One region of the Pseudoalteromonas sp. OANN1 genome, then DNA from elsewhere that is predicted to be linked to it. Evidence: predicted binding sites of a transcription regulator. Region 1 holds the regulator's gene; the other holds the start of a gene.
What was found. The regulator sigma-54, encoded in region 1, starts transcription at its own class of promoters, with help from an activator protein. The targets are predictions, from matches to a motif close to GTTGGCACGNNNNTNGNNT.
Positions count from the first base shown of each region.

Region 2: a site for sigma-54 is predicted at 6,109-6,127, ahead of NH462_RS09085 (P-II family nitrogen regulator). Genes of this name have one in related genera too.

Region 1 is NZ_JAMXSE010000007.1:153,896-169,349, forward strand. It holds gene NH462_RS08505 (DegQ family serine endoprotease) at 1-614, shown strand, start outside; gene NH462_RS08510 (trypsin-like peptidase domain-containing protein) at 717-1,796, shown strand; gene murA (UDP-N-acetylglucosamine 1-carboxyvinyltransferase) at 1,866-3,125, opposite strand; gene NH462_RS08520 (BolA family protein) at 3,138-3,395, opposite strand; gene NH462_RS08525 (STAS domain-containing protein) at 3,401-3,706, opposite strand; gene NH462_RS08530 (ABC transporter substrate-binding protein) at 3,693-4,379, opposite strand; gene mlaD (outer membrane lipid asymmetry maintenance protein MlaD) at 4,382-4,927, opposite strand; gene mlaE (lipid asymmetry maintenance ABC transporter permease subunit MlaE) at 4,940-5,719, opposite strand; gene NH462_RS08545 (ATP-binding cassette domain-containing protein) at 5,722-6,522, opposite strand; gene NH462_RS08550 (calcium/sodium antiporter) at 6,697-7,656, shown strand; gene NH462_RS08555 (KpsF/GutQ family sugar-phosphate isomerase) at 7,666-8,637, shown strand; gene kdsC (3-deoxy-manno-octulosonate-8-phosphatase KdsC) at 8,637-9,188, shown strand; gene lptC (LPS export ABC transporter periplasmic protein LptC) at 9,185-9,739, shown strand; gene lptA (lipopolysaccharide transport periplasmic protein LptA) at 9,729-10,271, shown strand; gene lptB (LPS export ABC transporter ATP-binding protein) at 10,271-10,996, shown strand; gene NH462_RS08580 (RNA polymerase factor sigma-54) at 11,043-12,542, shown strand; gene hpf (ribosome hibernation promoting factor) at 12,572-12,859, shown strand; gene ptsN (PTS IIA-like nitrogen regulatory protein PtsN) at 12,861-13,319, shown strand; gene rapZ (RNase adapter RapZ) at 13,312-14,178, shown strand; gene NH462_RS08600 (HPr family phosphocarrier protein) at 14,179-14,448, shown strand; gene mgtE (magnesium transporter) at 15,171-15,454, shown strand, end outside.
Region 2 is NZ_JAMXSE010000008.1:66,784-82,237, forward strand. It holds gene serA (phosphoglycerate dehydrogenase) at 1-895, opposite strand, end outside; gene rpiA (ribose-5-phosphate isomerase RpiA) at 907-1,560, opposite strand; gene NH462_RS09065 (5-formyltetrahydrofolate cyclo-ligase) at 1,653-2,294, opposite strand; gene NH462_RS09070 (hypothetical protein) at 2,291-2,824, opposite strand; gene NH462_RS09075 (carboxypeptidase) at 2,963-4,474, opposite strand; gene NH462_RS09080 (diguanylate cyclase) at 4,750-5,979, shown strand; gene NH462_RS09085 (P-II family nitrogen regulator) at 6,169-6,507, shown strand; gene NH462_RS09090 (ammonium transporter) at 6,521-7,750, shown strand; gene mrcB (penicillin-binding protein 1B) at 7,912-10,233, shown strand; gene NH462_RS09100 (methyl-accepting chemotaxis protein) at 10,276-12,117, opposite strand; gene hemL (glutamate-1-semialdehyde 2,1-aminomutase) at 12,301-13,581, opposite strand; gene NH462_RS09110 (aspartate carbamoyltransferase) at 13,594-14,610, opposite strand; gene NH462_RS09115 (CopD family protein) at 14,735-15,169, opposite strand; gene NH462_RS09120 (chloride channel protein) at 15,190-15,454, opposite strand, start outside.

The sequences.
Region 1 (15,454 bases):
TGAAAAACCTAGTGGATCAAATTGTTGAGTACGGAGAAGTTCGTCGCGGTTCATTGGGTATATTGGGTCGTACTTTAGATGCTGGTCTTGCTAAAGCACAAGGTTTTGATGTTAAGCGCGGTGCTTATGTCATGCGCGTAGTTGAAGATTCAGCAGCAGACAAAGCGGGTCTGAAAGCCAATGATGTCATTGTCAGCCTAAACGGCGACGACATTGAAAGCTTTAATGAACTCCACGGTAAAGTGGCTACGATGGGTGAAGGTCGTGAGGTACGACTTGGTGTCTACCGTGATGGCAAAACCAAGTTTATCGACGTAGAGCTTGGTGGTAAACAAGAAGAACAGGCGAATGCAGAGGATGTACATCCAAACCTACGAGGCGCGGTACTAGAGAGTGGCGAGCGCAATGGCAATGAAGGTGTCGTCATTACCTCAGTAGAACCTCGCTCACCAGCTGCACGTGTTGGCCTTGAAGAAGGCGATGTGATCATGCAAGTGAATCGCCAACGTGTCACTAGTGTTAAAGAGATGTCTAAACTAATTAATGGTATTAAGGGTAATATCGTACTTGGGATTAAACGCGATCGCGAGACTGTTTTCTACCTCATTCAGTAACGAAATAGACAAATATTAAAAATGAAACACAGCGAAACTTGTCGCTGTGTTTTTTTTTGTGTCATTATTAGCAGTATTAGATAACGATAAATATAAGCTCTTGTGTTCAAATTAATTAAATTCATTTTTCCACCGCTGCTTGCCGGACTTGGGATCGCTTTTATCATCATTTGGTTTAATCCTGAGCTGAGGGATAACTTGCCAAAACTTGAGGCCCCACATATTCAGGCCCATCATATGAGTTTTGCTGATGCTGTAGAAAAAACGGCTCCAGCGGTCGTGACGATTTTTTCCGAGGGCTTTAGCAATCAGCCAAGATATCAGCGCCAAAGCACGGTTAGAGAACTTGGCTCTGGTGTTATTATGAGCCGAGATGGCTACATACTGACAAACTATCATGTGGTGAACAATGCCGACCAAATCATTGTGCTTCTTCCTGATGGCCGCCAGTATAGTGATACGCAACTGATAGGCTTTGACACGATTACGGACTTAGCTTTATTAAAAATTCCAGCTGAGAATTTGCCTGTCATTCCTATCGATCACGACTACTCACCACGAGTTGGAGATATAGTGCTCGCAATTGGTAACCCATTGAACATTGGACAAACCATTACCCAAGGTATTATCAGTGCAACGGGCAAACAGACTCTCACTGAAAGTCAGTTCAATAATTTGCTGCAAATGGATGCCGCGATTAATGTTGGTAACTCAGGTGGTGCCGTTGTCAATTCTAATGGCGCGCTAGTTGGCATTACCTCTGCACAATTTCGCACGCGCTTGAACATTGATATCCAAGGTATCTCGTTTGCTATCCCTTATGATCTTGCACTGGACGTCATGCATAAACTCATTATGGATGGTAGAGTGATCCGAGGCTATCTCGGCTTTAGAGGCACGCCAGTTGATAATACAGGTAAAAGCGTAACGGATCTTTACACACCTATTGTCGGCCTTGCTGTGAGTGAATTAGACCCCCTAGGTCCCGCATGGCAAGCTGGTATGAAAGAGCATGATATTGTGGTTAAAGTAGGTGGAGAGCCTGTGACTAATCCGCAAAAGACATTGAAGACGATAGGCAATACTGCGCCTGGTACTAAACTCGAGTTTGAAGTACTCAGAGGTGGTCAGCGCCTCACCATTACGGTGGAAGTCGCAGAACTCGAAACTGGACTATATTAGGACAAAAAGGTTAAGCAAAAAGCGTCCCGGAAGACGCTTTTCGTTTTTTACCAATTTGCTTAATTATGCTCAGGTTTTACGGCGTTTTATATTTGCACCTAAACGGCTTAGCTTATCTTCTATCTTCTGATAGCCCCTATCAACATGATAGATGCGATCTACGATGGTTTCGCCTGTTGCAACAATACCCGTTAGGATAAGACTCGCTGAAGCGCGTAAATCGGTTGCCATTACCTGTGCACCAGATAACGACTCTGTCTCACCACAGATTGCAGTGTTGCCTTCTAAACGAATATTCGCGCCCATACGCTGTAACTCTGGCACATGCATAAAGCGGTTTTCAAAGATAGTTTCTGTGATTGTCGCGCTACCTTCAGCCACCACATTTAATGCAGTAAACTGAGCTTGCATGTCTGTTGGAAAGCCAGGATGTGGCATGGTTTTAATATTAACGGCTTTCAAAGCGCGTTGACGCATATCCACATAAATACTGTCTTCACTTACCTCAACAATAGCATTGGCGGCACGTAGCTTTTCAAGCACAGGTTCAAGACTATGATAATCCGTGTTTTTACATAGTACTTCGCCTTTTGCCATTGCCGCAGCAACCAAAAAGGTCCCTGTTTCGATGCGATCAGGAAGGATTTTATGCTCACAACCATTAAGACGCTCAACGCCTTCTATCTCAATTCGGCTAGAGCCTGCACCATTGATCTTGGCACCCATGGCAACTAAGCATTCAGCTAAGTTAATAATCTCTGGCTCTCGCGCAGCATTATCTATCACAGTTTTACCATCGGCGAGGGTTGCAGCCATCAATAAGTTTTCAGTAGCACCAACGCTGACGGTTTCCATAAAGATCTCGGCTCCCCGAAGACGACCTTCGGTTACCGCATGGATATAACCATTCTCAACTTTGATCTTAGCGCCCATTTTCTCAAGGCCTGAAATATGCAGATCGACTGGACGAGCACCAATAGCACACCCTCCCGGTAGGGAAACTTGCGCCTGACCAAATCTGGCAACTAATGGGCCTAACGCCAGTACCGACGCACGCATTTGCTTAACGAGTTCATAAGGTGCAAGCACGCTATTTACCGTTGCTCCGTTGATTTCTAAGATATCGCCGTCCCACTCAACTTCAGCGCCCAGTGTTTTTAATAAGGCTTCTGTGGTACCTATATCGCGTAAGTGCGGTACATTAGAAAAACGGCTTTTACCATCGCCAAGCAGAGCGGCGAATAAAATAGGTAGGGCTGCGTTTTTAGCCCCTGAAATAGTGACTTCACCGGCTAAAGTGGTGCCACCTTGGATAACAAACTGATCCATTGCGGCACTCCGTTATTGTGGAAGAATAAATTTGCGCTCTTTTTGCCATTCATCAGGTGTGAATGCACGAATACTAACAGCATGCATAGTGCCGTCTTTAATAGTATCCATCAGTGGGCCGTAGATCAGCTGTTCTCTTTTCAGCCTTCTTAATCCGTCAAAACACGTTCCAACAGCAATGACTTCGTAGTGACTACCATTAGCTTTAACGATGATCTCGTCAAGCGATAGTGCATCTCTCAATAAAGTTTCGACTTGATTTGTTTCCATTAGACTCACTCAAATAGGGTTGTCACCTGTCCCAACTCCATTAAATTTTGCAGTTGCTCAGGCGTATTTTTCAGCTCGAGACGAATGTCGCGCTGTTTCAATTGACCTAAAGAGTGAATTAACCAAGCTAAGCCCGCGGTGTCAACCCTTGTCACCTCAGAAAGGTTAAAATAGACGGTTGATTGTGCATTTTTCAACACTTGAACGATGGTCGACTGTTTCAGTGCGCTTGGTAAACTCGCTCTCGTAAGTTCACCAGTTAACACGATTTCACCTTTACTTTCGGTGAATGAAATATTAGGCGTCACCATCATCCCCTCTAAATTGCACCGGAAGCTTGCTCTTCTTATCTAACAGTTGGATCACATGTTCAATACCCTGCTGTCGTAAAATACCATGTAGCTCCGATTGTTTGGCATCAAGTAAACTAATGCCTTCCGCCATCATGTCAAAAGCACGCCAGTCACCGTCTTGTCCGCGTCTAACTTTAAAATCGATTTTGATATCAGGCTTACCTGGCTCTACAATTTTGGTCTTAACAACCACCACAGCTTCATTCTCAAATGGGCGATGCTCACCAAACTCTACCTTTTGGTCTTTATATTGAGTAAATACACCAGCATAAGTCGCTACCAAGTAATTTTTGAATACCTCAATAAATTCTCTAATATGCTCGACAGCAGCAGCTTTCTCCTCTTTACTTTCAATGTTGCGAACCTTTTGAATATAAGAACCTAATACACGATACGCAGCATATTTGTAATCAATGTAAGGCAAGAGCTCTTCTTCTACGATAACGCGTAAGTGTTCTTTGTCTTTTTCAATGATGTTTTGCTCTTTCGTAACACGCTGAAAAGTTTGCGCCGCAACTTGCTCCACCATTTTATAAGGATCGCTTGAGTCTACTTCTTTCGCCTGAACCAATGCGGTAGCCATCAATGCTACAAACAAAGTCAGACATTTCGCATAGATGTTTTTTAACATATTTACTCGCTCCCTTGATTAAATAGGAACTGACCAATTAGCTCTTCTAATACCAGTGCCGATTTTGTATCTGTGATCATGTCACCGTCTTTTAGCGCTTTTGTTTCCACACCAAAAAGAGACTCAAGATCAACGCTATCTTCACTCGTTACCTCCTGACCAAGACATTTTTGCTTCGCAGATTCAGCAGCAATAACCGGAGAAATACCTAAATACTGCTCACCCAAAATGCCCGAAGTCAAAATCGAAACCGACGACGTATCGGAAAACTGACACTCGTAGTTTTTATCTAAACTCATTGAAACTACTGGCACGAACTCTTGTGGATGGATGTGAATTCCATCAACACGACCAATCACAACCCCACCCACCTTAATTGGAGCGCGGGTTTTCAACGAACCTATATTTTCGAACTTAGCATGCAAAGTATAAGTTTCACCATTGCCGCTTAAGCCTGAATTAGCTACCTTTAGCGCCAACATAACAAATGCAGCAATGCCCAATGCCACGAACAACCCAACTAAAATTTCTATTTTCCGTGTATTCATTTTTAAAACCTTTTAACTTGAGAACATAACCGCTGTTAATACAAAGTCAAAGCCAAGTACAGCCAGTGAAGAATGTACTACCGTCTCTGTCGTCGCTTTACTTATCCCTTCAGAAGTAGGAATACAGTCATAGCCTTTGTATAGCGCGATCCAAGTTACTAATAGTGCAAATACGAAACTCTTAATAAGACCATTTAAGATGTCTTGTTGAAACGACACTTGCGATTGCATAATTGACCAGAAGCTACCTGAATCTACGCCTAACCAATCAACACCCACCAAGTGTGCGCCTAAAATAGCGATCGCAGAGAATATCAATGCGAGTAACGGCATACTAATAAAACCGGCCCAAAAACGAGGGGCAACCACGCGCTTAAGCGGGTCTATCGCCATCATTTCTAAACTAGATAATTGCTCCGTAGCCTTCATCAAACCGATTTCTGCAGTTAACGCACTGCCTGCACGCCCTGCAAATAAGAGTGCAGTCACCACGGGGCCCAACTCCCTGAGTAAACTCAAAGCAACCAAAGGTCCAAGGCTATCTTCAGCGCCATACCCAACTAACACGGTATAGCCTTGTAATGCCAATACCATGCCGATAAATAAACCAGACACCATGATAATCAACAATGATTGATGACCAACCATGTAAAGTTGCTTTATCAACAGCGGCGTGCCTTTTCGGAAATTGGGTAAGCTACATAGCGCCCCAAAAAGCATTGTTGTGGCACGGCCAAGTGCAGCAAAACGGCTGAGGGTTTTGTGGCCTAGTTTTTGTAAAAAGTCGACCATACTCACTCTCCTTGCAACAGCGCTTGCTGATAATCAGGCGCTTTAAAGTGGAATGGCACAGGTCCATCCGCAAGGCCCTGTAAGAACTGCTGTACTAATGGCGATTCGTGTTCAAGCATCTGCTCAGGGGTTCCTGTACCAATCACACCTTGCTCTGCAATAATAACGACGTGGTCGGCAATACTCAGCACTTCCGTAACATCATGAGTGACTATCAGTGACGATAACCCCAATACTTCATTAAGGGACTTAATCAGCCGAACTAGAACGCCCATGGAGATCGGGTCCTGACCTGCAAACGGCTCATCGTACATAATTAATTCAGGATCAAGTGCAATAGAACGTGCTAAAGCCGCGCGTCTTGCCATACCACCAGAAAGCTCTGCCGGCATTAAATCTTTTGCACCACGAAGACCAACCGCTTGAAGCTTCATCAGCACCACTAAACGGATTAATTCTTCAGATAATTCGGTATGCTCGCGTAGAGGAAAAGCCACATTGTCGAACACGCTCATATCGGTAAACAAAGCGCCGCTTTGAAATAACATACTCATCCGCGTTCGAGCTTGATACAAAGCTGCTCGTGACATGTTAGGAATACTGTTTCCAGCAAAAAGAATATCACCGCTATCAGGCTTAAGCTGACCACCGATTAATCGCAACATGGTAGTTTTACCAATGCCACTCGGTCCCATTATTGCGGTAATTTTGCCCTTTGGTACGGAAAAGCTCATGTTTTTGTAGATGATCCTTTCACCCCGAGAGAAGGTTACATCCTTGATTTCTACAATTGACTGCGACAAGTCGCTCTCCAGATCCAGACTATATTCATCCAAGTATGATACTTTTTTTTCAAACAAGATGGAAAATCGTTTTGGTAAAATTTTGTAAGTAGTGAAATGTAACGGTTTGCTTATACTTTCCAGAGCGCTTTTGGTAGTATCTATCGAAATTTTAATCCTATTGGCTAGAGGTTCATGGTTTTATCGTTTGTTATTCTCATTCTTGGCTTTATTGCACTGGTTTGGAGTGCTGACCGCTTTGTTTTTGGTGCGGCCGCTCTTGCACGAAACTTTGGTGTGCCAACATTAATTGTTGGTTTAACTATCGTGGCCATGGGTTCTTCAGCACCAGAAATGATGGTTGCTGCGCAAGCCGCTCTTGCAGATAAAACAGACACCGCCGTGGGCAATGCCATAGGTTCTAACATCGCCAATATCTTACTCGTTTTGGGTCTCACCGCGTTATTAAGGCCACTCTCCGTTGGCTCTGGTATTTTGCGCCGCGAAATGCCGCTGTTAGTCATCGTTTCATTGGCAGCTTGGTATATCGTTAGTGATAACCACTTTAGTTTCGTAGAAGGTGTTTTGTTATTAGTCGGTTTCGCCGCTTTTCTTCTTGCACTTATCATTATCACCAAGCGTGGTGGTGGAGATAATGATGACCCATTTGTCAGTGAAGCCTGTGAAGAAGTGCCAAATAATATTCCAACTCAAAAAGCCGTTTTCTGGTTAATCGTGGGTATGATTTTACTGCCTATTAGCGCGGACTATCTCGTTGGCGCCGCGGTTGACATCGCCAAATATTTTGGCATGAGTGACCTGCTAATAGGATTAACCATTATCGCCGTTGGTACTAGTTTACCCGAGCTTGCGGCATGTGTTGCTGGCGTACTTAAAAAAGAAGACGATCTAGCGCTTGGCAATATTATTGGCTCGAATATCTTTAATATATTGGCAGTGCTATCGATTGCTGGGATTATTAACCCATCTGTCCTCGACGCCAATATTGCGTCACGTGATATCTTTATTATGCTTGGCGCGACACTGCTGCTTATCCTAATGAGCCTCAGCCTAACAGGTCAGCGCCGCATCAACCGCTTGGAAGGTGGCATACTTGTCGCAAGCTTCGTCGGTTATATTTACTACATCATTTAAGGAAGCCTTGTGACAACGAACCCATTTATTGATTCTGCAAGTCAAGTTTTTGCTACTGAACTTGCAGCAATAGAAGAAGTGCAACAGTTTGTTGATCAACAATTTGTAAAAGCCTGTGAAATTATGTTTGGCTGCCAAGGTCGTATCATCGTGATTGGCATGGGTAAGTCCGGCCACATCGGAAACAAAATCGCAGCGACACTCGCAAGTACTGGCAGCCCTGCATTTTTTGTTCATCCAGGAGAAGCAAGTCACGGCGACTTGGGTATGATCACCAAAGATGATGTGGTTTTGATGATCTCCAACTCAGGGGAAACCCAAGAGGTGATCTCAATCCTGCCTGTGATAAAGCGCTTAGGGGCCCCCGTTATTTCTATGACAGGCAACCCGAGCTCTACAATGGCTCGTAATGCGACGGTTCACCTTTGTGTTAAGGTATCAAAAGAAGCCTGCCCATTAGGACTTGCACCCACGGCGAGCACCACAGCTACGCTAGTGATGGGCGATGCACTCGCGGTTGCGCTACTTGAAGCCAGAGGCTTTACGGCTGATGATTTTGCACTTTCCCATCCAGGTGGTAGTTTAGGAAGACGTCTACTACTAACCGTTGCTGATGTCATGCATCAAGGGGATGCAATCCCTATGGTTAAAAGTCATTGCACAGTTAAAGAAGCTTTATTTGAAATGTCAGCTAAAAGTTTAGGTATGACGGCAATCGTAGATGAAAGCTCGCAATTGCAAGGTATTTTTACCGATGGCGACTTGCGCCGTATTATCGAACAAAAGATCGATATTCACACCACCCCAATCACGCAAGTTATGACGGCTAAAAGTACGACGGCACGCGCCGATATGCTCGCAGCAGAGGTACTCAATATCATGGAAACCAAACGAATTAATGGCTTGATTGTGGTAAACAAAAACAACATACCGGTTGGCGCCTTGAATACGCAAGATTTACTTAGAGCGGGGGTGCTGTAATGCAATTTGAAGATTTATATCAGACGATTTCAACTGAAGCTTGGGAAAAAGCAAAACAAATCAAATTATTGATTTGCGATATTGATGGCGTATTCTCAGATGGACGTATATACCTTGGTAACAATGGTGAAGAACTGAAAGCATTTAATACCAAAGACGGGTTTGGTATTAAAGCCTTGATTGATAGTGGTATCGAAGTCGCCGTTATCACAGGTAGACATTCACAAATAGTTCAGCAACGCATGACTAGTTTAAATGTAACTTATATTTACCAAGGCCAAGAAAACAAGTTAGTGGCATATGATGAATTGAAGACTAAGCTCAACCTTAGTGATGACGAAATTGCATATATTGGTGATGATGGTCCAGACCTACCCGTAATGGAACAGGTCGGTTTTGCCGTTGCCGTCAATGATGCACATCCTCTTGTCAAACGTATCGCCCACTACACCACTTTGATGCCTGGTGGTTTTGGTGCTGTGAGAGAACTGACTGATCTTCTAATGCTCAGCCAAAATCACTTATTGACTTCCAAAGGATCAAGTACATGACCGTATTGCGTGTCATCTTACTCATTGTTTTCGCTTCAATAATGGTATGGATGTGGTCGCCCATGTTTAATCCATCAGAGGTGGACTCAGCAAAAGAAGATGAACCGTTAGCTAAGCCCGATTATGTTGCAACCACACTTCAGCAAACGACCTATAGTGAAAATGGCTTATTAAACTATCAGGTAACTGCTGATAAGATGGAGTTGTATCAAGATCTTGGCTTTAGTCACTTTGAAAAGCCCATTTTCACCTTATATAACGGTGAGCAAAATTGGCAAATAAGTGCATTAGAAGCAACACTATACGAAAATAATACCTTGATATTAGAGGGCAATGTGCTGGCAAAGAATTTAACGCCTAACGCCATGATCACCGATATCAATGCCGATAATGTAAGAGTTGAAATTAAGCAAAAATTGATGAAGTCGGAACACCCTGTCGTTATCACGGGTCCTAGTCTTAGGATCACGGGTAAAGGACTGCATGCGGATCTACAAAAGCAAGTGATCGAACTCATCAACCACACAAAGACAATTTATTATGACCAGTAAAATCATTAACAAACTAGTTTTCATCGGCTTGCTTGCAAGTTCTACTCTAGTAATTGCTGCAGAACAAAATGAAGTCATTATTGATGCTGGCCGTCAGCAAGCTCAACTGCAAAGCAACATCGGTATTTTTGAACAGAATGTTGTTATTATTCATGGCAACAGAAAAATAAATGCCGATCGCCTAGAAGTCCATCGCCGCGCGGAGCTTGGTACTAACAAGCAACTGCTTGTTGCAACTGGCAGCCCAGCTATTTTCAGCGAACGTCAACCTGATGGTAATTTGCTAGAAGCCAAAGCAAACGAAATTCGCTACGACGTTGCGAAAGGCACCTTAGTCATTTCTGGCGATGCGGAAATCAATCAAACTGGGCAAAAAATCAATGCTCAGGTCATCACCTATGACATTGAAAAGCAACTGATCAGTGCTGAGCGCTCAGACCAAGAAGATTCCCGTGTAAGAACCATCCTTGTTCCTGTTGATGACAAAAAAGACGCAAAAGATAAAAAAGCGCAGGAAGAAGGTAACAATTAATGAGCGAGCTCAAAGCAACTGGTCTAGCAAAGAGTTATAAAGGCCGCCAGGTCGTCAAAAATGTTGGCTTAAGTGTTCAAGCTGGCAGCATTGTAGGCTTATTGGGCCCGAATGGCGCAGGTAAAACCACGACCTTTTATATGATTGTAGGGTTAGTACCAAGCGACAAAGGTTTTATTCAGATTGATGACGAAGATATCACTTTGCTACCAATGCACAGCCGCGCGCGACTTGGTATTGGTTATCTACCGCAAGAGTCTTCGATCTTTAGAAAACTCACGGTCTATCAAAATTTGATGGCGATTTTAGAAACTCGAAAAGACTTATCTAAAGTTGAAAGAGAAGCTGAACTAAACGAGTTACTGGATGAGTTTAATATCCAACACATTCGCGACTCACAGGGCATGGCATTGTCGGGAGGCGAAAGAAGACGCGTAGAAATTGCTCGCGCTTTAGCCGCTAACCCTAAGTTTATCCTGTTAGATGAACCTTTTGCTGGTGTTGATCCTATTTCGGTGTTAGATATAAAGACAATCATAGAGCACCTAAAAAACCGCGGTATCGGTGTGCTAATCACCGATCATAACGTTAGAGAAACACTGGACGTATGTGAAAAAGCCTACATCGTTTCACATGGTGAGTTAATCGCTGCAGGCACGCCAGAACATGTTTTGGCAGATCAAACCGTAAGAGATGTCTACCTAGGCGAACAATTCAAGCTATAGTTAAGACGTAGTATTAATAACTGTTAAAAAGGATTGTTAGAGATACATGAGGCAATCATTACAGCTGCGCATGGGGCAGCAACTTACAATGACTCCACAACTGCAACAAGCCATTCGCTTGCTGCAGCTTAGTACATTGGATCTGCAACAAGAAATACAAGAAGCATTAGACAGCAATCCATTGTTGGAAGTGGAAGAAGGTGATAATACTGACGGCGAAAACACTGACCAACACAGTCAAGAAAAGAGCAGTGCTGACGACAATCAAGATTCAAGCGATGAAGTGCAGGTTAGTGACTATGAGATAGACTCAGATACAGCCATGAGCAAAGACACGGTGAGCGATGACCTCGCCATGGATGTCACTTGGGACGAGTATATGAGTGCAGCGCCCGCTGCAAGCTCAGGCCCACTTCCCGATGACGATAATGTTTATCAAGGGGAAACCTCTGAATCTCTCCACGACTATCTCATGTGGCAACTTGAGCTGACACCATTTAGTCCAACAGATAGAGCGATTGCGATTGCGATTATTGAAGCGGTCGACCTGTCAGGCATTTTAACACTGTCTTGCGAAGACATTTTAGAAAGCATTAATGATGAGAGTAGCGAAGAGCCTATTGAGCTGGATGAAGTCGAAGCCGTGCTCAAACGTATTCAGCTTTTCGATCCTGTCGGTATCGCAGCGCGTAGTTTACAAGAATGCTTGTGTATTCAGCTAAATCAATTCGCCCCAGATACGCCATGGATTGCCGAAACGAAAATGATCCTGACAGAGCATATCGACTTGCTTGCCAGCCGTGACTATCGAACTTTGACTAAGAAAACACGCCTTAAAGAAGCCGATCTCAAAGAGGTCATGACGTTAATTCATAGTCTTAACCCAAAACCAGCGGCAAGCATTATTCATGAAGAGCCTGAATATGTGATCCCTGACGTATCGGTGAAAAAAGTAAAAGGTCGTTGGGTCGTAGAGCTAAATCCTGATGCTATGCCTAAAATAAAAGTAAACGACCATTATGCTGCGATGTCTAGAACAGCGAAATCCAGTACAGATAGTCAGTTTATTCGCTCACATTTACAAGAAGCGAAGTGGTTTATTAAAAGCTTAGAAAGCCGAAATGATACTTTATTAAAAGTTACCAATTGCATTGTGCAACAACAACAGGCATTCTTTGAACATGGCCCCGAAGCAATGCGCCCTATGGTGCTAAATGATGTTGCTGAAATGGTTGAGATGCATGAGTCCACAATTTCCCGTGTGACAACACAAAAATACATGCATACACCTCGGGGAATATTTGAGCTGAAGTACTTCTTCTCTAGCCATGTAAGTACAGAAAATGGAGGTGAGTGCTCTTCTACAGCAATTAGAGCACTTATCAAAAAGCTGATAGCTGCAGAAAATACCGCGAAACCATTGAGTGACAGCAAAATTGCAGATATCTTAGCTGAGCAAGGAATTAAGGTAGCGAGACGTACGATTGCAAAATATCGTGAATCCCTAGCCATTCCACCGTCAAATCAGCGTAAAAGCTTGATATAAGACGTAAAAACCAAGAAGGAAAAATGCTTATGCAACTAAATCTAACTGGTCGCCATGTAGAAATTACTGACTCATTAAGAGACTATGTCACCAACAAGTTTGCGAAGCTAGAAAGGCACTTTGATCATATCAATAACGTGCATGTGATCCTTGATGTCGAGAAGCTAGTACAAAAAGCAGAAGCAACATTACACGTAAACGGCGGCGAGCTATTTGCATCAACAGAGCATCAAGATATGTATGCCGCAATTGATGGCCTTATCGACAAGCTAGATCGTCAAGTTATTAAACACAAAGAGAAGCTCACTCGACACTAAGATGAAATTAAGTGAATTGGTGAACAAGGACTGCAGTAAAGCTGCGGTCCTTTTTAATAGCAAAAAACGTATTTTAGAATACATCAGCGAACTGGCTCATAGCCAAATTCCAAATACCAGTCAGCATGCTATCTTAGACGCTTTAATGGCGCGAGAGAAATTAGGCAGCACAGGGATCGGTAAAGGTATTGCCATTCCTCATGGTAGACTTGAAGGTTTGGATAAAATCCTTGCAATGGTGCTTGTTAGCGAGCAAGGGATCCAGTTTGAAGCCATAGATAAGCAGCCTGTCGATATTTTTGTCGCGTTCATCGTACCCGAAGGTGATAATCAACAGCACCTGAAGACCTTAGCGGCGATTGCTGATACACTCAGAGACAAGTCTTTTTGCAAAATGCTTAGGCAAGCAAAAAGTGATGACGAGTTATATGCAGTGATCCAAGGTGAACTTGATGAGTGATGAAGAAAAAGGACTCGAGCTTATCATTATCAGTGGCCGCTCAGGCTCTGGTAAATCTGTAGCGCTTCGAGTATTGGAAGACTTAGGCTACTATTGTGTAGATAACATTCCAGTCAATTTACTGCCGTCTTTAGTCCGCAGCGTTTCCGACAATTATAATAAAATTGCAGTCAGTATTGATGTTAGAAACTTGCCTAAAGAACAGGACGAGTTTAATGACATTCTTGAATACTTGCCTGGTTTCGCCAAACCTACCCTGTTTTATTTAGACAGTGACGATCAAACCCTGATAAAACGCTTCTCAGAAACACGCCGTTTGCACCCTCTTTCACTACATAATCTTCCATTAGATGTTGCGATAAAGAAAGAACGGGAATTGTTAGACGTGTTGATCACACGCGCTGATTTTCTCATTGATACTACAGGCCTGAGCGTTCATCAACTTGCGGAAGATATCCGCGAAAAAATCTTAGGTAAGAAAGACAAACAACTCATTATTACCTTTGAATCTTTCGGCTTTAAACACGGCATCCCAAAACAAGCGGATTACGTTTTTGATGCGCGCTTTTTGCCCAACCCACATTGGGAGCCTGAGCTTAAGCCGCTAACTGGCCTAGATCAGCCAGTCAAAGACTATTTGTCGAGTCACAGCATCGTGCAAAAGTTTACTTGGCAGATCCAAACCTTTGTACAAACTTGGTTACCACACTTAGAGCGTAATAATCGCAGTTATCTAACGATCGCAATAGGATGTACTGGTGGACAACATCGCTCGGTATACTTAGCGCAAACCATTGGCGAGCGATTTGCAAAAACCCATCCCAACGTCAAAATTCGCCACCGTGAGCAAGAGGGTTAAATGTTAGAAGATACGTTTTTAATCCAGAACAAGCTCGGCCTGCACGCTCGAGCAGCGACGGTTCTTGCGCAATTAGCGACCCAATTTGATGCCGAAGTGACCTTATATCAAGGAGACAAAAGTGCTGCTGCTGACAGCGTACTAGCGCTGTTGTTACTTGAAAGCAGCCAAGGAAAAGAAGTACGAGTGGTTTGTGAAGGTCCCGATGCTCAGTATGCACTAGACGCCATTGGTGGACTAATAGAAAATAAATTTAATGAATCCGAGTAACTTGGGTTACTAGCGCCCAGATAGCACTAAGGCCCGATTCATTTATTCCCTGCTAATCTCCCCCTCCGTAACCAGACTGGTATAATACCAATTAGTCTTAATACTTGCTCAATTTGAAGGAGCAAATCTGACGCTGACTGTGTTAAAAATTTTTCATTTAGAACAACTAAATAACCTGAGCTGCGGATAATTAATGCCTTTCTAGCAGCAAGTTTTAGCGCTAACTGCGTTGAATTCACTTCCAATAGCCAGCTATTGGTGCGTAAATTCGCCTTGTTTTCCCTAAAACTTGCTGGCTAAACAAGGAAAAAACTAAGTTGTGCTTTAGCAACAATGAGTTGGAACATTCCTTATCCAAACCTCAGGTTAAATAGCAAAATTTTCGCCGTGTTATCGACAAGATTTTCTCGCCTCAAAATAGATCACTTAATTAAGCGAATTGGTATAATAAGTCTCTCATAATTAAGCGTAAACCTTGGTAGTTCCCAATAAACTGAGTTACACTGTAATACCAATTTAGGTTTCTTTCGTGCAGTAAAGCGAGTTGCCGAGAAAATCCTATTTTATCGTTGCGTACACCTTTAACGTGTATTAACGATAGCAACCCACCAGCAGAAACAACACGAATAAAATTCAAATTAAGAAATTGATTTCTGCGATAAAGTAAATGAATTGGGTTAACTTCATCACGTTAGCCAACATTATTATCAAAAAGGATGCCTATGCCTGAAGTATTTGAACAAGACTACACACTGGAACAACTCCAAAAGGTAACTAAAGCCTTAAACAGTGGTCAGTTTGTTCAAGTTAGGCGTATGCTCGCAGAAACAGCTCCTTGTGATACAGCACTGCTTTTAGAATCATCTCCTCATAAAGTTCGCTCTATGCTGTGGCAGCTCGTTGACCCAGATATCCAAGGGGATGTTTTAGAGGAACTGTCAGAGGACGTAAGACTTGGGATCATCGCCCAGATGGAGCCGGAGCTAATTGCTGCCGCTACAGAAGA
Region 2 (15,454 bases), on a different contig from region 1:
CTTGGGTAGAACCACCAACGTGTGGGGTTAGCAGTACATTGTCAAACTCGCGTAGTGGTGAGACAAACTCTTCATGATTAGATTTTGGTTCAACGGGGAATACATCGATAGCAGCGCCAGAAAGTTTCTTCGCGGCTAAAGCTTCAGCTAAGGCGTCGATATCAACAACCGTTCCACGTGATGCGTTAATTAGGATTGCGCCTTGTTTCATCACTTCAATTTCAGCCATGCCGATAAGGTTTTTGGTCTGTGATGTCTCTGGTACATGCAAACTGACCACGTCCGCTCTTTGTAGCAGTTGCGTTAGCGTGTGTAACTGCGTTGCGTTGCCGAGCGTGAGCTTATCTTCGATGTCATAAAACTCGACGTTCATCCCGATATTCTCAGCCATAATGCCAAGCTGGGTGCCAATGTGACCATAACCAATAATACCCAGCGTTTTACCACGGGCTTCGTATGAACCATCGGCAGATTTATCCCACTCACCGCGATGCGCCTTTGCGTTACGCTCAGGAACACGGCGCAATAACAAGAGAATTTCACCTAAGACGAGTTCAGCCACAGAGCGGGTGTTAGAAAATGGTGCGTTGAATACGGCGATACCGCGTTTTTTAGCAGCATCCAAATCCACTTGGTTGGTGCCGATGCAGAAACAGCCAATCGCGACCAGCTTTTCAGCCTGTTCTAAAACTGCTTCTGTAAGGTGGGTACGTGAGCGGATCCCGACAAAGTGAGCATCTTTGATCCGCTCGATCAGCTCAGGCTCCGGTAAGGATGTTTTAACGTAGTCTATGTTGCTATAACCGTTGCGCTTTAGCGTCTCAACAGCGCTTTGATGCACGCCTTCTAACAACAAAATTCGAATTTTATCCTTTGATAACGAAACCTTGCTCATCTGTAATCTCACTAGTTGATTTTAGGCCCTTCTGGAGTGCCTGTTATTACAACGTCAGCGCCACGCGCGGCAAATAAGCCATTAGTCACGACGCCAACAATCTGGTTAATTTTTTCTTCAAGCGCTTTTGCTGCGCTAATTTCTAGGCCATGCACATCAAGAATGACATTGCCGTTATCAGTGATAACGCCTTGACGGTAAACTGGATCGCCACCTAATTTTAGTAACTCTCTTGCCACGTAACTACGCGCCATTGGGATCACTTCAACAGGTAGTGGAAATGCGCCTAGCGTCTCAACATGCTTTGTATTATCAACGATACAAACAAATCTCTTGGCAACAGCTGCAACGATTTTCTCGCGCGTCAGTGCTGCGCCACCGCCTTTTATCATTTCGTTGGTGCTGTTGATTTCATCTGCGCCATCAACATATACCGCAAGCTCTGACACATCGTTTAGCTCGAAAACTTCAATACCAAGTGCTTTTAGCTTCTCTGTTGAAGCTTCAGAGCTTGATACTGCCCCTTTAATTTGATCCTTGATACTGCCAAGCGCATCAATAAAGTGGTTTACCGTTGAGCCTGTACCAACCCCAACAATGGTGTTTTCTTCTACATAGTTCAAAGCTGCCCATGCCGCGGCTTTTTTCATTTCATCTTGAGTCATAACGCTACACTTAGTTGTCATTGAAGTTGTATGGAGTATAACTCAATCAAAGTGTCAGCGTCATGGTCAAAAGTGCCTCAAAGTGCGCTTAACTATTTGCCTGCTAAATTATTTTTTGGCCAAGTGTATAGTTGGGTTGGAGTGAGGATAGTTGGGAGCGGTACATCCCAAGCTGCTGTTGGTAAGCTTGGAACTTGCTGGCAATCATGAGCAAGACCAACAAGTGCTGGTTTAGCTCGCTGCTCAGCGTAGTGTAACGCTAATGTTCTATCGTAGTACCCACCGCCCATACCGAGGCGATTACCTTGCTCATCAAAAGCAACCAGAGGCATCAAAAGGAAATCCAATGATGCAAGCGGTGCCACTGCTGAACAATCTAACTTAGGTTCCAAGATAGCATAGCGATTTGCCTTCATGGGTGAGTTTTTTTCATGCTTCTGGAAGAGCAAATTAGCATGATTAAAGGGGTGGATTATGGGTAGAAAAACTTGGTGTTTTTTATCCCAAAGCGATTGAATTAAAAGGGATGTATCTAGTTCTCCATCGTTTTGAATATAGACCCCAACATTGGCATTTTTAGGAAGTTTTATTTGTTGAAAAAAATTAATGTTAAGGTGTGCCGCGGCTGCCTTCTGTTGCTCTGCTGATAGCGAGTTTCTTGCGTTTCTAATCATTTTTCTCAAATCAGCACGAGTAACTTGAGATTTATTTATGTTGTTATTAGTTTTACTCATTCTAACGCGAGCCACTCAGGGAAAAACAAACTTACACCAAGTAGAATAAATAAAATAATTAATACAGCGAGCAGGTAATATAGCCAAGTCTTAGATTTAGCCGGAGGGCTAGGCTCAAAGTCTAGCTCATCAAATAGCTCCTTCGTTTCCCACTCTTCGTCTGTTGTATCTTCTATTTTAGTATGGGGAGTTGGTGCTACGCGTTGCTCAAGTTCCTCTAATCGCTCTTCGATGCGTATTAGACTGCTGGTGATGTAATCCAACGCTTCAAATACGCGCTCTTGATCTGCGTTGGTTGGAGTAGCGGCTGTTTGGCTTTGTAGCTTGGCATTGATCCCCGCGCTTGCAAGTAATTTTACCTGTTTTAGTGCTTTGGCTTTATCTGCAGGAGCAAACAAGTTTTTGCCAGCGTAAAATTGCTGGATCTTTGAGGGTGAGGTTTTCAACCTGTCTGCAATTGCGATAGCGGCGCTTTGTTGATCCTTACCGTCGGCCATGCCAACGAAGACGACTTTAAACTGCTCGTTCATGGTGCGTGCCTAAGTTGTAGAGAGATAGTATTGAGTATATCTAGATTATAGGTAACTGTAGAAGGATAAAAGGAAATTTTTACAATCTGGTGAGCATTAGATAAGTGACCGCTTGCGCGGCCACAATGGGTTGGGAATTTAGTAAAGCGCAGACTGATCCGCTTTGGGGGTTGTTTTTAAGATAAACTCGCGGAGATCTTCGTTCGACTTTTGTAAATCTTCATGACGCAGATACATCATGTGCCCGGAGCGGTAACCTTTAAAGCTTAAGCGATCACGCATTTTTCCGCTCGGATCGAGCTGCCACATATTGTACTTGGCATCAAAGTAATTCGTTGCGCCATCGTAATAGCCAGATTGGATCATCACGTTTAGGTAAGGGTTTTGTGCCATTGCTAATCGTAATTGCTCACCGACATTATTATCGCTGTTATCCCAAGGGTAAACTGAACCAAACATATTATATTTTACATCGGTTTTATAGTTGAGCTCCGTTGCGAAGTAATGATTAATCGCTGGCGTAAATGAGTGCAACCAAGAGGTCAGCTCAGGCCAATAATCAGGGCGAGAACCGGCGTCTCTTTTATCAATACCAAGATAGCGTGAGTCCAACCGACCAAGTGTATAGCCACGGTCACGCAACAGTTCTTTCCAAAACGCTGCAGTAGGAATATCTAGGTTGTTTTGAGCTACAAAGCGTTCGCTTAAGCCACTATATTTAGCAACGGCCTGTGTCACACTTTGTTTTTCTTGGGCGCTGATAAATGCGCCTTTGGCGAGTGCGGGAAGATACTGATCAACCGTATATTGTTCAACCTCTGCAAGTACTTCGAGCAAATCTTTATTCTGTAATTCAGAAGATAACGCCTTGTGATACCAAGCGGCAGCAGCGTAATACGGTAAACGGTTTGCCACTTCAACCGGACCTTCTCGTTTAATGCCGATTTCTGTAGGAGATACCAACACCACGCCATTGAGATAAAGCCACTGATTGTTTTGCATCGCGTGCGCAAGACCTGACACTCGAGTCGTGCCGTAGCTCTCGCCAATCAGGTACTTAGGGGAAAGCATACGCTCATTGCGATGAATAAATGTATTGAGCCATTCGGCTAAGTACTTCACGTCCGCGTTGACGCCAAAAAACATCTTTGTTTGTTCGGCTTTACTCGGATATTTACCTTCAGCATTTTTGAGTACGCGAGAATAACCTGTGTTGACTGGGTTTACATAAACAATATCGGCAACATCTAGCACTGAATATGGGTTATCTTTCAAACCGTAAGGTTGCAGTGGATATCCTTCGTCATCAATTTTTAATACTCTTGGGCCAGTATAGGCAATGTGCATCCACACGGAAGCAGAGCCCGGACCACCGTTAAATGAGATCAGCAGCGGACGTTTGCTCATATCTTTAATTTTTGTGCGTTTGTAGTAGGTGTAATGCAACGTTGCAACTGCATCGCCGTTTTCATTCCACACCGGCTGCGTGCCTGTTGTTGCGGTGTAGTTAATACGTTCACCTTTTATTTCGGCTCTATGCTCAGTTGTTATTTTATGATCTATCTCAATTGCGCGGTTGTGCTCTTCAGCTATGCTTGGCGCTGAGAGCAGGGCACAACTCACGAGCAATAGTGGTAGTAGTTTTTTCATTGCTTCCTCGGTATTGCATTAGGTATGTCTGCATTAAAGAAGTATTTCATCTGAAATTCAAAGCCATTGAGACAAACTCAACAAAAAAAACGGCAGGTTTGAAAATAGACTGTTGTAACCTCATTTGTCGAAAAGTAACGAATTTGAGCCGATTTGGTTTTTTTTAGTGCAAGATTCGCGTATATTTAGTACTTTATTATGTAGTAATAAAGTATTTAGCCCCGTTAAATTCTTGTTTCACTGCGCTTCTCGTTGTACTTAAGAGATCTCAATCCATGCAAAGAATTTTAATTGTTGAAGACAGTAAAGTCGTACAACAGGTATTGCGACACCTTGCTGCTCAGCATCTAGATGTCGAAATCGATTTTGCTTGGTCCCTCAAGGAAAGTAAGGACTTCTTAGCACAGCACCAATATACATTGGCGCTGGTAGATTTAACGCTGCCCGATGCGATGGACGCAGAGGTCGTGCAGCTCACGCTTAGCCACAAAATTCCCACTGTGGTGCTGACCTCAAAAATAGATGAATATAGTCGCCAGCAAATGCTTGAAATGGGCGTGGTGGATTATGTGATTAAAGACAACCGTGATTCATACCTATACGCGGTCAAGTTAGCATCTAGACTGTTAAGAAACCAAGGTTGCAAGGCGCTGATCGCCGATGATTCTGTGATCAGTCGCGCGGTAATGAAGCAAATGCTTGAAAAGCAATTATTTACAGTGCTTGAGGCGCAAGATGGCGAACAGGCATTGGAGATGTTGCTATCTGACCATGAAATTAAACTGCTGCTGACAGACTTTGCGATGCCGACGATGGATGGCTTTGAGTTGGTGAAATCCGTTCGTAATAGTCGCGGACGAGATGAGTTGGCGATTATAGGTCTATCTGGCGCGGGAAGTCATGGTTTGTCAGCTAAGTTTATCAAATACGGCGCCAATGACTTTTTGGCAAAACCTTTTATGAGTGAAGAGTTTCATTGCCGTATCATGCAGACGATGGAGCAGCTCAATTTGATTGCAGAAATCAAAGAATATGCGCATCGAGACTATTTAACAGGACTTTATAATCGCCGTTATTTCTGTCAGCAAGCAGAGCGTTTAATCAAAAACAAACCGAGCCAGCATATATTGGCATTGTTAGACCTCGATCATTTTAAATCTATTAACGACCAATATGGTCATGAAAGCGGTGATGATGTACTTAAACAAGTTGCTGATTTACTGCGTAGTGCATTTGGTCACTACATTGTCGCACGTATTGGTGGGGAAGAGTTTGCTTTGCTTATTCCAAGCTCAGATATGAAGATGGCAAAGCACATGCTAGAAGACTTTAGAGAGCGCCTTGCACAGCAAGCATTTAAAATTCCTGAGGGTAAGCATTATTGCACCATCAGTATTGGCCTCGCGGCTTGCCAATCAAAGAGTTTAAGCGAAGTAATGCGCAAAGCTGATAAAGCGCTCTATAAAGCGAAGGACAAACAACGAAATTGCGTTATCGCGCATTAGCTTTTCGTTATTTGGGTGTTTATGCACCAACTCAGTTCAGACTTAATATCAATGCACCTAGATGGTGCATTTTTTATGCGTTAAATTCCACCTCCCACTTTAATTCATTGTTAATTAAGGAATAAAAAATTTGGCATAAAGGTTGGATTACTGCATACAACAGGATCAACTGTCCTAAGGGGACTCAGCATGAAAATGATAAGTGCAATAATAAAACCATTTAAACTGGATGAGGTGCGTGAAGCGTTAGCCGATCTGGGGATTGAAGGCATGACGGTCGTTGACGTTAAAGGGTTTGGACGTCAGCGCGGTCACACCGAACTGTATCGCGGTGCAGAATATCAAGTCGATTTCATTCCAAAAATAAAAATAGAAATTGCAACGTTAAGCGAAAACGCCGAGCGCGTTGTGGAAACGGTTACAAAGGCTGCGTTCACTGGAAAAATTGGTGATGGAAAAATCTTTGTTTACGACTTAGACCAAGTTGTTCGGATCCGTACCGGCGAACTTGATGAAGAAGCCATTTAAGGGGAGCCGAGCAATGGAAAATACAATAATAGAACTAAAATTTTCATTAAATACCTTTTACTTTTTGATCTCTGGCGTCTTAGTTATGTGGATGGCTGCCGGTTTCGCTATGCTTGAAGCGGGATTAGTACGCTCAAAAAATACCACTGAAATCCTTACCAAGAACGTCGCACTGTACGCTATTGCTTGTACTATGTATCTGCTTATTGGTTACAACATCATGTATGTGAATAATGCCGAAGGTGGGGTTTTACCAAGTCTTGGCGCGCTCATTGGCAGTGCTGCTAAGGATGCCGACCATGCACTGCAATCCGACTTTTTCTTCCAAGTTGTATTTGTTGCAACGGCCATGTCAATTGTCTCGGGCGCTGTTGCTGAGCGTATGAAATTGTGGGCGTTTTTAGCATTTTGTGTGGTGTTAACTGGTTTTATCTACCCGTTAGAAGGCTATTGGACGTGGGGCGGTGGTTTCTTATCTGAGCTTGGCTTTGTTGACTTTGCCGGTTCTGCCATTGTGCATGGTGCCGGTGCTGCTGCGGCACTAGCGGGTGTTCTGTTACTAGGTGCGCGCAAAGGAAAATATGGCAAAAATGGTGAGATTTACCCAATTCCTGGTTCCAACATGCCACTAGCTACACTAGGCACATTTATTTTGTGGATGGGGTGGTTTGGCTTTAACGGTGGCTCTCAACTGTTCCTTGCCGACAAAGAAAATGCCATCGCGGTCAGCCAAATCATGCTAAATACCAATGCGGCGGCGGCTGCAGGTGCGGTTGCTGCACTGTTGGTGTGTAAATTAATGTGGGGCAAGGCGGATTTAACTATGGTGCTTAATGGTGCACTAGCAGGTCTAGTGACCATTACCGCAGAACCTGCCTCTCCAACACCTGTATTAGCGCTTATCCTCGGTGCCATAGGCGGTGCATTGGTGGTGTTTAGTATCGTTGCGCTAGATAAAGCAAAAATTGATGATCCTGTCGGTGCTATCTCTGTTCACGGTATCTGCGGTGCGCTGGGTGTGATGATGGTGCCATTTTCAAACTCAGACGCTACTTTCCAAGGTCAGGCTGTGGGACTTATCACTATTTTAGGTTTTGTTTTCATTGCTTCTTATATTGTTTGGAGTGTATTGAAAGCGAGCATGGGGATCCGCGTTGGTGAAGAAGAAGAGCTAAGCGGTATGGATCAACATGATTGTGGCGTAGATGCCTATCCCGAGTTCGTGACAGTTCGCGGACAGTAATACCAATTTGGCTCTCGGTCAATATTGTAAAGTTCTCGTTGTCTAAACAAAGTGAGTCCAGCAGGGCTCACTTTTCTTTATAAATATTATTCTACTTTCAGCAGTTGTTAATTTAGGTTACCCTACCATCTTGCGATTCATTTTTTAGTTTTACTTGGGTCATGACGGATAAAAAGAAAAGAACACCTGCCAAAAATTCAAACGTCAAAGCGAACACTTCGCGTAAAAACAATACCCAGCAAAACGGTTCTAAGATGCAAAGAATTAAAGGCCGTGTACTGAGCACGTTGTGGTCTTTCTTTTGGAAGGGGACTATTGCGGCGATATTCCTTGTAGCAATCTATATCATCTACTTAGACGCCAAAATAAGCCGCCAGTTTGAAGGCAATAAATGGGAACTTCCCGTGCAGGTTTATGCCAGATCGATGCAGTTTTTTCCTGATCAGTTCCTTAATGAGGATGAAGTGCTGTGGGAGCTGAAGCGGCTTAATTATTCCCGTGTAAATCGTATCAGCCGTACCGGTCAATATACCGTTCAAGGTCGCACAATCACCATCCATCGTCGCGCGTTCGAATTCTACGATGGCCCAGAAACCGCGCGTATTTTTACGCTTAATTTTGCTGGTAAGAAGCTTGCCAATATTGTTGATAATCAAGGTCGACGCTTAGCTGACGCTCGCTTAGAACCAGTGCAGATTGCTCGGATCGGCAATGAATCTCGGCAAGACAGAGAGTTTGTTCCGTTCGATAAATTTCCTAATATTTTAAAAGAAACGCTGCTGGTGGTAGAAGATAGAGACTTTTACCAACATCATGGTGTTTCTGCGCTGTCTATTTTACGTGCGCTGTATGCCAACATCAAAGCAGGGCGAACCGTGCAAGGTGGCAGTACGCTTACGCAACAGCTCGCAAAGAACTTTTATCTCACCAGAGATCGCACCTTAATCCGCAAGGTGAATGAAGCGTTCATCGCATTGATTTTAGATTTCCGTTACAGCAAAGATGAAATCCTCGAAGCCTATTTGAACGAAGTGTTTTTGGGGCAAGCCTATAATCAAGGCGTTCATGGTATGGGGCTTGCGGCCGATTTTTATTTTGGTAAGCCGGTGGACGAGCTTGAGTTTGACCAAGTCGCTATGTTAGTCGCGATGGTGAAAGGGCCGTCTTTTTATAACCCAAGACGCTACCCTGAGCGGGTAATGGAAAGACGTGATTTAGTCTTAAGGCTAATGGTGGAAAACGACCTTATCACAACGCCTGAGTACCGCGCAGCGCTGGCAAGGCCGATTGACGTACAGCCTTTAAAAGCGAGCCGTATGCAGTCTTATCCTGGATATTTGGAGTTGGTGAATCGCGAGTTAAAGAAACTGGTGCCTGATGATGACATTGTCGACTCTGGAATTCGGATTTTTACCTATCTCGATTTACAAAAGCAAACGGCGATGGAAGATGCCGTTAAAAAGGGCTTGCCTTACTTAGAGCGCCGCTTTAAAACGGAAGATTTAGAAACTGCAATGCTGTCAGTTAATGTTGAAAAAGCGGGTGTATCGGCGTTAGTTGCTGGTCGTCAGTTGAAGTTTTCAGGTTTTAATCGAGTGTTAGACACCGAGCGCAATATAGGTTCACTGGTCAAGCCTGCTATTTACTTGAGTGCCTTGTCGAATCCAAACTACCATTTGGGCATGCTACTTGATGACAGTCCCCTTGAAGTGACCGACGGTTCAGGTAAGGTTTGGTCTCCAGAGAACTTTGATCATAAATTCAGAGGCCAAGTGCCAATGTTTGAAGCGTTCAGCAATAGCATCAATATTCCAGCGGTAAACCTTGGTCTGGATGTGGGTGTTAATCGAGTCGCACAAACTTTGAATGAGCTTGGTGTCTCTAAGTCGATTCCACTTTATCCTTCTTTATTGTTGGGCGCGTTAGAGCTATCCAGTTTTGATGTTGCAGAGGCCTACACCACACTTGCTGCAGATGGTAAGCAGAGCGAGTTGACCAGCGTCATGGCTATCACCGATTCACTGGGTAAGCTGGTATACGAACATCCTGTACAAAAAAGCCAAACGCTAGACAGCGATGCAGTATACATGACGAAATATGGCATGAAGCGCGTAACTAAAAAAGGCACGGCAAAACGCCTCAATCTTCATTTCCCCTCAATTCAACTTGCAGGGAAAACGGGGACGAGTAATGATTTAAGAGACAGCTGGTTTGCCGGTTTTGACCAAAATACGGTCACCGTTGCTTGGATTGGTCGTGATGATAACAAGCCAACGGGATTAACGGGCAGCCAAGGGGCGCTTGAGCTCTATATTCGTTACCTAAAACCACTAAACCCACAAGCGATTGTTGATGAGCGTCCAAAATCCATTCGCTGGGCGTTTATCAATCCGAAAACGGGTAAGCAGTCGCCTCCGAGTTGTGGTCCTGTATTGCAGCTACCTATTAGAGAGAGCATGTTCGAACCAAGACCTGGGTGTTGAGCAAACTACTGGCTGCTAGGGTTTGTTGACCCTAGCCAGTCTCTAAGCTTTAAATTTATCGATTTCTTTATTTAAAGTTTGTGAGAGCTTGCCAAGTTTTTGTGCATCACTTTGGGCCGCTCTTGCGGAACCCAGAGTATGCTGTGCTAAGTTACTGATCTCAGATGATTCATTCAATGCGTGTTCGGTCGCTTGGGTTTGTTGTTGCACTAACTGACTGATCAGTTTCCCTTGTTCATCTATGTCTCGCATGCTTTGCTCTGCGTGCTGTAGGACTTCATTGGTATCATTCGCGGCGATAACACTTTGTGCCATATTGTCTTCACTGCTGCGCATTTTGTCTTGCGTGTCTCTGGATGCAGCTTGTAAAGATTGAATAATATTGTGTATTTCTTCCGTTTGTTGCTGCGTTCTTTGCGCAAGCGTTCTAACCTCATCCGCTACCACCGCAAATCCTCGGCCTTGTTCACCTGCACGAGCAGCCTCAATTGCGGCATTGAGCGCGAGTAAATTGGTTTGCTCGGCAATCTCTCTAATCGCGGAGCTCACCTGACTAATGTTTTGCGTGTCTTCCGCTAGCTTATCTAAGGCTGCACGACTTTGTTGAAACTCAGCTTGTAGTTCGGTCATTTGCTGTGCAAGGGCTGTGGTATTGAAGCTACTTTGCTTTACTTGTTTGGCTGCTACGGAGGCTAGCTCTGTTGCGCTAAATGCGGCATCCTCAACCGAGCGAGCGGACTGCGCCATATTCTCGAGTGAGTGGTGGATAGACTGGATTTTATTCTCCTGCTGGGCGACATCCTTTTCAGTATCTTGGCTTATCTTATTGAGTGTTCTCGTTGCTTGCTGTAGCTCGTCACTACTTAATCGAACGTTACCAAGTAAAGAGATAAAGGCATGTAGTACCGCATTAAATTGTTCAATAATTTGGCTAAGCTCATCGGAGCCAGTTGTCTGTGCTTTGATACTTAAATCCCCTCGAGAAGCGCTCTGTGCGGCATGTGAGAAAATCGTGATGGTGCCCATGACCGAGGAGTAAAAGCCAACCATAAGATAAATAGCGATGATCAGTGCGAGTAGTGAAGCCAAGGCAACGGTGTTTCTGATCCACCGTTGCTGGTTTTGTTTTTCAGCGACAAGCGCGGCAAGCGTGGGTGTTGCAACATTAACAAACTGCTTGATAGCATCACTTGCACTTTGGTAGTAACGGTTAAATTGCGCTTGTGAGAGTGCCAGTTCATCAGGATCTAACAAGCCTGTTTTCACCGCTTGCTGGTAATCAGAGAGGCTAGACTCAAGCTCAGCTAAGGGCTGACTAAGCTGCTTTTTGAGTTGCTGGTTATCATTGATAGCAATGTTAAGTTTGCCTGAAAATTGTGTCGTGACGCCAGGTAATCCTTTGTTTAAATTGGACAGTGCAATAAAACTATCTGGAGTAAAACTGCCTCTACTGATGATATCGCGTGCCTGCGCCTCAATTTGATTGATTTGCGATATGAGTCTTGGCGCAGACTCAACAAGCGTGCGATTCAGGTAACTGCGTCCAAGATCATCATCGACGGCTAGTTGAGAGGCAATAGAGAGCTGCTCAAGGGCGCTTGCGCCAGCGGCGCTCACTTTAGGTAGTTTAGCGCGTTGCAATAAAATTGAATTATCGGAAGCTTTACCCGCTAAAATGTTTTCCAACATACTAGGGTAAAGCGTGAGCCCTTGCCTCTGCATCTCACTGACAGAAATAGAATGGTTAAGTACACTGTTTAGAAAAAACAAGCTGAGGCTTAGCGGTAGTAATAAAATACCAAATACAACGGCCATTTTGGTTTTGTATCGCAACCGCGCCATCAAACGGGTTGCAGGATTAATTAGTGTATTAAATCCAGCCATCACTTCCTCTGTATGATAGTTTTAACTTTGCACAGCGTTATTAACTAAGTGCGCCTAAATAACTTGAGCCTAGGTTAAATAGACCGAAGCTTCTGAAAAGCTTATTCAAAGCGTAGCTGAAAAAACAAAAAAAGCCCTGAGCGGGCTTTTTAAATACAAACTAATATGGGTTGTAATCTGTGATTACAACTTGGCAAATGCACGCTTTGCAGCATTGATAGTGTTAGCGATTTCTTCGTCAGAATGCATTGTGCTCACGAAACCCGCTTCGAATGCAGATGGGGCTAAATAAACGCCTTCATCTAGCATCAGGTGGAAGAACTTTTTGAAGCGCTCTAGATCGCATTCAGTTGCTTGTTGATAGCTGGTTACTTTCTTAGCGTCAGTAAAGAAAAAGCCAAACATACCACCTGCATAGTTAGTCGTAAGCGCGATACCTGCTTCATCAGCAGCCGCTTGGAAGCCTTCACACAGGGCTTTACTCTTAGCTTCAAGCTCTGCGTGCAGCCCTTCTTTTGAAAGTAGCTCTAGCGCTTTTAAACCAGCAGCCATGGCAATTGGGTTACCAGATAGCGTGCCCGCTTGATAAACAGGGCCAACTGGGGCGATGTAATCCATGATTTCTTTTTTACCGCCAAACGCACCCACTGGCATACCGCCACCAATCACTTTACCTAAACAGGTTAAGTCTGGGGTGATGTTGTAGTACTGTTGAGCACCACCAAGAGCAACACGGAAGCCCGTCATGACTTCATCAAAGATAAGCACACTTTGATTGTCAGTACATACTTCGCGCAGGCCTTCTAAAAAGCCTTCTACCGGTGGAATGCAGTTCATGTTTCCAGCAACAGGCTCGATGATCACACAGGCAATTTGATCTTTGTACTGCTCAAAAATTGCTTTTACTTCATCAAGGTTATTAAATGAAACCGTTAACGTATGCTTAGCAAAGTCGGCAGGAATACCAGGGGAGTTAGGCACGCCCATGGTAAGTGCTCCTGAACCTGCTTTAACAAGCAAAGAGTCAGCGTGACCGTGGTAACAGCCTTCAAACTTTAAAATCTTATCGCGGCCGGTGTAACCACGAGCAAGGCGAATAGCGCTCATGGTCGCTTCTGTACCAGAGCTTACCATGCGTACTTTTTCAATAGATGGTACTAGCGCTTTTACTTTTTCCGCCATTAGGATTTCAGTTTCTGTCGGCGCGCCGTACGATAGGCCATTTTCAACCGCTTCAAGCACTGCTTGTTTAATCTCAGGATGGTTATGACCTAAGATCATCGGGCCCCAAGAACCCACATAATCAATGTACTGTTTACCATCGGCATCAAAGGTGTGAACGCCTTCGGCTTTGGTGATAAATAGTGGCGTACCACCTACACCATTAAAAGCGCGAACAGGAGAGTTAACGCCTCCAGGGATTGAGTCTTGGGCGCGTTTGAATAAGTCTTGACTGATTGTCATTGTCGATCCTTTTTAGCTTTCACGTTTGCGGCTAAACCAAGGTACTTCTACCTCGTGTTTTTCCACTTGGTTTTCAACACCTAGCGTTAGGGCAAAAAGTGCCATACGGATCAATACACCATTTTGAACTTGGCGGAAGATAGCTAGGTTGTCGTTATTATTTAGGTCGTTGTCTAGCTCGTTTGCATCGCTACGGCTGTCGCGAGGTAACGGGTGCATTAATACTGAGCTAGGTTTACAGTGAGCGTCATAAATCGCTTGGCTGATCCTAAAGCCACCACGGTATTTGTTTGCTTCTTCTTGAGAAGGGAAACGCTCTTCTTGAATACGAGTCTGGTAAACGATATCGGCAGCTAAATTGCCTTCCATCTTAGACACGACTTCTATACGGTGACCGGCATTGTCTACGACATCTAAAATAGACTGAGGCATTTGTAAGCCATCCGGTGCAACCATTGTAAAGCGGATATCTTTGTAGTGACTCAGTAACTTTGATAAAGAATGCACGGTGCGGCCGTATTTTAAATCACCGACTAGGGCGATGTGCATGCCGTCAATTCCGGTACCAAAGCGGCTAAGCTCTCGGTCAATCGTCAGTAAGTCCAGCAGTGCTTGAGTCGGGTGCTCATTAGGGCCATCGCCACCGTTGATGACAGGAACATCGGAACCAGTTGCAAACTCGGCTACTGAGCCTGCGTCTGGGTGGCGCATTGCCACGGCGTCAGCATAAGCTGAAATCACACGGGCGGTATCATACAAAGATTCGCCTTTTGCCAGTGCTGAGCTTTGCATACCTGTGGTTTCACGAACTAGGCCGCCCAGCAGGTTAAATGCGGTGCCGAAACTTACGCGTGTTCTCGTACTTGGTTCAAAAAATAGATTTGCCAAAATCGCCCCATTAAGTACTTGGGTACGTTTTTGCTTTTTAGCATAGGGTTCCATTTTTTTGGCAATGGAGAAGATGTGTTCAATTGAATCTCTGTCTAATTGATTGACAGAAAGAATGTTTTCACCTTGGAAACTGAACATTTGGCGATTCCTAAAGACAAATTGACTACCGGGTTGCAAGGTCGCTCACCCAACCAGATAACACGCAGATTGTGGGCGGTTACTTGGGCGCATATTATACCCAAGTACCCCCAATAATGCACGGTTACAGTGCAGGTTTTAAAACGGCAAGAAAGACAATGGCTAATAGGATTAGTACGGGAAATTCGTTGAAAAAACGATAGAACTTATCGCTTTTACGATTGCGATCATGTTTGAAATCGGCAAGTAATTTAAAGCAATAGCCATGATAGATATAAAGTAAAATCACTAAGGTCAATTTGTAGTGAAGCCACATACTGTGTTTAAACCACTCACGTCCATATTCTGTAATCGTTAAGACTCCAAACACCGCGGTGAGAATAGCAAATGGGGTTACAAAATAGAGTAGGCGGCGCTCCATGATTTTGAGCATTGAGCTACAAGATTTTTCTTCAGTCATCGCGTGGTACACAAAGAGACGTGGCAGATAAAAAATCCCTGCAAACCAGGCAATCATAAAAAAGATATGTAAGGCTTTATACGTTAGCAATAAGCTCATTATAAATTCCACTTTTTAGATTAGAGTAAACTGTTTCTGGTGGTGAGTATGTGACGAATTTGGTCCCATCGCAATAACCCAAGTATTTGTTTTTCATCCTTTTGGTTGTAGATATACACTGCGCCTGAACGTTTATCTTTTAGCACATCAAAGGCGTCTGCTAAGGTCGCTTGTGTGCTTAGTCCTTGTAGCTCGATATAAGAGACCGATACGCTGCCCTCGGAGATTAAGTTTAAATCGTATTCGGCTAAGCGGTAGCCGCTTTGTTCATCATAAACAATGAGC